2 regions of the Bacillus sp. 1A genome follow, and region 1 is predicted to be linked to the other one. Evidence: predicted binding sites of a transcription regulator. Region 1 holds the regulator's gene; the other holds the start of a gene.

Region 1 (3,218 bases):
GTACCTTCTTCGTTAACAACTTTAATTCCTTTAAGTTCGTTTAACATATTTTGACGAAATCCTTTTAAATATTGTTCACGTAGCGATTGGCGCTCACGTTGTTCTTCTTCAGTTAAACCTTCAGCTTTTGCTTTTTTCGCTAAGAAGTTAATGCGTTCAATGAGTTCGTGACTTTGCATCTCGAATCCCCCTTTTACTCAAAACTGATTATTATCATACAATAGTTAGTCCTCTTTATCAAGCAATTGCTTTGTATATTCTACATATCTTCGATGTACAGTTGCTTTTGAAACATCATGACCAAAACCACGAAGTGTTGCTGCAATTTCTTCAAAAGTTAATTCATTCCGGCGTAAACGTACAATTTCCTCAATTGGCACTTCTTTTTTCTCACGTCCTATACTTAAATGACGATTTTTCAAATTATTCTCTGGACGAAATCCTTTCTCTACCGCTCTTTGCATGCCACGTTTAATTTTTAAATTGTGGATCTTTCTTTGATACTCTTCAACAATCCCAATTATATCTAGTACCATCGAATCAGAGTCAGAGAGTTCTAATTCTCCATTATGCGTATGCGTATATACTTTTATTCCCTCTTTATGTAAACAGTGCATTAATGCAATCTTTGCATTCCCTCTTCCAAGGCGCGTTTCATCTTGTATGAGAAGTACATCAACTTGTTCATCGCGAATTGTATCTAGCACTTCTAATATGCCATCACGTTCAATTGTATAACCACTAGCCTGCTCCTCAATCACCTTTACAACATTCATTTGATAGCGCTCAGCTAAATGCAATAATTCATCTTTTTGACGCAATAATGATGTTTCCTGTTCTTCTTTTGTTGTGCTCACACGTGCATAAATAATTGCATTCATTTTGAACCCTTCTTTCTCACTATATTTTCCTTATAGTGTATCATAAATTCGTCTTTCGTTCGAACTTATGTTTGTAGAATGTTTTTTCGCATGTTATACTTATTAATAAGAAAAATGAAAGAAAACGAGGTGTTAGAAAACATGGAAAAGTTAACGAAACGCCAGCAAGACATTCTCGACTTTATTAAGCTAAAAGTACAAGAAAAAGGATATCCACCTTCCGTACGTGAAATCGGTCAAGCAGTCGGCCTCGCTTCTAGTTCTACAGTGCATGGACATTTATCACGACTAGAAGAAAAAGGATATATTCGACGCGATCCAACAAAACCACGAGCAATTGAAATTTTAGGTGACAACCGAATGGATACAGAGACACAATCTGTTATTCAAGTTCCAATTGTCGGAAAAGTTACTGCTGGATTACCGATTACAGCAGTTGAAAGTGTAGAAGATCACTTCCCACTTCCAGCTAGCATTGTTGCTGGAGCAGACCAAGTATTTATGTTACGTATTTCCGGAGATAGTATGATTGAAGCTGGTATTTTCGATGGGGATTTAGTTGTTGTTCGCCAACAACAGTCTGCATACAATGGTGAAATTGTAGTCGCTTTAACAGAAGATAACGAAGCAACTGTTAAACGTTTCTATAAAGAAAAAGACCATTTCCGTCTACAACCGGAAAACTCTTCATTAGAACCTATCATTTTAAAACAAGTATCAGTTATTGGAAAAGTAATTGGCGTATATCGTGATTTACATTAAGAATAAAAAAAGAAGATAATTACCTTATTTATATACGGTAATTATCTTCTTTTTTTGTATTTTGATAGATTTTCATACATTTTATTTCTTATGAACGAGTTTCAATCGTCACATCGCCAGCAGCTGTTTTACCACTAATCTTTTTACTACCATTGCCAATTGTTATATTTTTATTTTCTTCATTAAAAATCATTACTTCACCAGCAGCACTTTGCCCAGTTATAACTGCATCTTGTGGTTTTTCTAATAAAGTAATATCTACATCCTCAGCAGTTGAACTTGCCTCTACATCATATTTAGGATCATGATCCATAATATGCACTTCCCCGCTAGCCGACTTCGCAGTTACTTTTCCTATTACCTTCTTAAAGCTCACCTCACCAGCTTTTGAAGATCCTTCCACACTTCTTGCTGTGACATTTTTCAAATCTACTTCTCCAGCGAGTGTCCCAACACTTACACAATCACTTTTCACATCACTTATTTCTATTTGTCCAGCTGATGAATTTATTTTTATCTCTTGGTATGAACGTTCAGGCACGAGGAGAGTTATTGTAGACGTTTGAAATCTAAAATCGTAAAAAGAAAAATCAAATGAAGCACCTTTTTCTCTTTCCCCAATAATTTTTAATGTGTCACCATCTTCGGCAATACGAACCTCGTGTTTACGTACATCTCCTGATTGCTTTACATAAAAAGAAGAGTCGGGAGATTTTTGGACAACAATATCCCCAGCATCTAACTTAACTTCTATATTTTTTAGTGTTTCGTTTTTAATTACGTCTTCTTTATTTCCTTCTTCTGCAGTTTGCACTGCTTTTTCATATGTTTGTGAAATCCCTATTACTCCAATAATGATACAAGCGATAGCTACTAATAATATTTTCTTCATCATCTACTCTCCTTTTATCATTTTGAAGTTCCATATTACATAACGTACGCATAACTTTTTAAACCACTTCGTACTATAATAAGCGATAATACATAACAACAAACCTACCCCAACAAACGTTATACTAACGAATAAATCCAACCATATAAAAGTACCCATAAATACTTTTCCAATAACGAAAAATGGTGTCACTACACTAGCAATTCCACCGAGCCAGAAGGAAAATATAAAAGCAATAATTGCAACTAACGGGCCTAACACAATAATAAAATTAAACAAACTAAGTCCAATCGCTGCCATGACAGCCCTTGTTATATTCGGAGTAGATGGGTCCTTTTTCATTTCATCAAAGCGATACAAAGCAAGTAAGTCTTTCGCAATTACTTTCGGAGAGCCAAGGCCCTTTATTATTTCCGATTCAGTTTTTCCTTCTTCTATTCCAAACTGAAAATGCTCTTCATAATCAAATAAAATATCTTTCCTCTCTTCTTCCGGTAACTTTCTAAGATGACTTGATAATTCTTTAAGAAACTGTTCTTTACTCATCCCATTCCACCCCTTCAATAATTTCTTGTACGCCTTTTGCAAAATCACGCCACTCCGCTACTAACAAATTCAGTTGCGTTTCCCCTTGCTCAGTTAGTTGATAATATTTACGAGGCGGCCCCTCCGTAGATTCTTTC
Region 2 (3,218 bases), 1.4 Mb from region 1:
TTTCATTAAAAGAGTCTGCGAATATGTTAGTAAAAGGTGAGCTTAATTTAAAGGATTCGCTTAAAAAACAACTTCGATTTGTACAGGAAGAACAAAAGAAATTTAATCGAATGGAGCGTGTTTTACAAGCTGTTGTTTATTCGGTAGATGTAGAGGGAGAACTTGATTGGAAAATTATGTTTGAACTGATTCAGCTTTCGAAACAGTCTTCTCGTATACGTGAAATATTTCAAAATGAATTATTTTCAAAGGAAGAACAAAAATTGCTTCATAATTTGCCAAATATGAGTGAAGAAGATCCGAATGTTTTAGAGTGGGTAGATTTATTAAAGCAATTTCGCACTTTTATGAAAGATGGTAAAGAAACTGCAAATGATGAGGTACAAGGGGCAACGAAGAAATTAATGCGGAAGTGTTTAGAAATGGCCAATGGTGATGAAGCATTTTTAGATAAGTTATGGGAAGTTAGAAAATCGAAGGAAGATTCACAGAAAATGAGCATGTATCCAATTGAAGAAGAACTTTTAATATATATGGATGAGGCTTTTCGTATTTATGATGAAAGGGAGAATGATAAATGAGTATACTCGCAGAATATCGTTGGTATTTTTTAATTGGGGCAGAAATTGTATTTTGGTTATCGGCTATTAGTTTCTTTTTACTCCGTTACGGTTTTCGTTTGAAAAAGGCAAGTTTTATTATGGGGATTGTCCTACTCTTAAATGAAGTGTTTATTTTAACTTTAGCAGTAGTGGATTACTATCAAACAGGAAAGTTCTCTAACTTTCAAATCATTACTGTAATTATTTTATTATATGCGGTCTTCTACGGGAAAAAGGATTTGAAGAAGCTTGATATGTTTGTGCAAAAGCTAGTTGCGAAATGGCGGAATGAACCAGCGCCAATTATGGAAGAACAGATAGAATTAACAGGTATGGCATATGCGAAACAGGAAATAAAAAATTGGGTATTACACCTTAGTTTGTTTGTTGTTGTGCATATTTTCTTTTTCTTTCTGTACGGTTTTGTACCATTTGAACAATGGGGGAATTGGTTAGAATCAGGAATTGTTTTAAATAAAGCAGCGAGTCGCGTTAGCCAAGTTTGGGCGATTATACTTTTAGTGGATACAGTTATTTCGTTTTCATATGTTATTTTTCCGAAGAAGGAGAAAGGGAACAAGAAGCTACTTTCATAGTGGAAAGTAGCTTTTTTTAGTATACCAATAGTTTGTATAGGAGAGGATGACAGTAGGAAAAAGAGCTGGTTTTAAATGAAGTAGAATTTTAATCAGTGTGGTGCTTACTGTTTGTTCATGCGGGAGAAGGTTTGATAAGGAAGGAAGTGTGCTCTCCTTCCTTTTTCTATATATTGTCGAAAACTTTACCGAATATCTGTTCGTTTTTTTAGGTTTTTTGGGGGTATTCGTGGTAAAATGATAATACAGATTTTTATGAGGAGGTCGGAACTTAAGTGGAACATCAATTTGAAATTATCTCAGCGTATTCCCCGCAAGGTGATCAGCCGGTAGCTATAGAGAAGCTTGTAGAGGGAATTAATAGTGGAAAGAAAAAGCAAGTGTTGCTTGGAGCGACAGGAACGGGTAAGACATTTACGATTTCAAATGTCATTAAAGAGGTGCAGAAGCCAACACTTGTCATGGCTCATAATAAAACGTTAGCAGGACAGTTATATAGTGAGCTGAAAGATTTTTTTCCGAATAATGCAGTTGAATATTTTGTTAGTTATTACGATTATTATCAGCCAGAAGCGTATGTGCCGCAAACAGATACGTTTATTGAAAAAGATGCGCAGATTAATGATGAAATCGATAAATTGCGTCACTCAGCAACATCTGCACTATTTGAACGGGATGATGTGATTATTGTTGCGAGTGTTTCGTGTATATACGGCTTAGGTTCTCCAGAAGAATACCGCGAGTTAGTTGTTTCACTTAGAGTTGGTATGGAAAAGGACCGCAATCAATTGCTTCGTGAACTTGTTGATGTACAGTATGGACGTAATGACATTGATTTCAAGCGTGGTACATTCCGTGTGCGCGGAGATGTAGTTGAAATCTTCCCAGCATCACTTGATGAGCATTGTATTCGAATTGAATTTTTCGGCGATGAAATCGATCGTATTCGCGAAGTAAATGCGTTAACAGGTGAAGTATTAGCAGAACGTGATCATGTAGCGATCTTCCCAGCATCTCACTTCGTTACACGTGAGGAAAAAATGAAGGTCGCTATTGAAAATATCGAAAAAGAATTAGAAGAGCGTTTAAAGGAATTAAATGATAATGGCAAGTTGTTAGAAGCGCAGCGTATAGAGCAACGTACACGTTATGATTTAGAAATGATGCGTGAGATGGGCTTTTGTTCAGGGATTGAAAATTATTCCCGTCATTTAACACTTCGTCCGGCGGGGGCAACGCCATATACGTTAATAGACTATTTCCCGAAAGATTTCTTAATTGTTATGGATGAGTCACACGTATCAGTACCACAAGTAAGAGCGATGTATAACGGGGACCAAGCACGTAAGCAAGTACTTGTGGATCATGGGTTCCGTTTGCCATCAGCTTTAGATAATAGACCGCTTACGTTTGATGAGTTTGAAGGGAAAACGAATCAAGTTATTTACGTTTCGGCAACGCCAGGACCGTACGAGTTAGAGCAGGCACCGGAGGTAATAGAACAAATTATTCGTCCAACAGGGCTTTTAGATCCACCAATTGATATACGACCAATTGAAGGACAAATTGATGATTTATTAGGTGAAATTCAAGATCGCATTGCAAAAAATGAACGTGTATTAATTACGACTTTAACGAAGAAAATGTCAGAGGATTTAACGGACTACTTAAAAGATGTAGGAATTAAAGTGAACTATCTCCACTCTGAAATTAAAACGTTAGAACGTATTGAAATTATCCGTGACCTTCGCCTTGGTAAGTTTGACGTACTTGTCGGTATTAACTTATTACGAGAAGGATTAGATATTCCAGAAGTATCACTTGTAGCTATTTTAGATGCTGATAAGGAAGGATTCTTGCGTTCAGAGCGTTCATTAATTCAAACAATTGGTCGTGCAGCACGTAATGAAAACGGCCGCGTTATTATGTATGCAGATCGTATAACGAGATCGATGGGAATTGCGATTGAAGAAACACAACGTCGTCGTACTATACAAGAAGCTTACAATAAAGAGCATGG

What was found. The regulator LexA, encoded in region 1, represses DNA repair genes until DNA is damaged. The targets are predictions, from matches to a motif close to CGAACATATGTTCG.
Region 2: uvrB (excinuclease ABC subunit B) is a predicted target of LexA. The motif match lies at 1,388-1,401, and genes of this name have one in related genera.

What each region holds. Positions count from the first base shown of each region.
Region 1 covers NZ_JBQYLZ010000001.1:2,868,910-2,872,127, reverse strand. Annotated here, with positions in the region: gene ACUN0F_RS14615 (DUF896 domain-containing protein) at 1-179, opposite strand, end outside; gene ACUN0F_RS14610 (YneB family resolvase-like protein) at 225-881, opposite strand; gene lexA (transcriptional repressor LexA) at 1,023-1,643, shown strand; gene ACUN0F_RS14600 (DUF4097 family beta strand repeat-containing protein) at 1,732-2,538, opposite strand; gene ACUN0F_RS14595 (DUF1700 domain-containing protein) at 2,539-3,081, opposite strand; gene ACUN0F_RS14590 (PadR family transcriptional regulator) at 3,074-3,218, opposite strand, start outside.
Region 2 covers NZ_JBQYLZ010000001.1:1,427,413-1,430,630, forward strand. Annotated here, with positions in the region: gene ACUN0F_RS07115 (MerR family transcriptional regulator) at 1-581, shown strand, start outside; gene ACUN0F_RS07120 (hypothetical protein) at 578-1,198, shown strand; gene uvrB (excinuclease ABC subunit B) at 1,474-3,218, shown strand, end outside.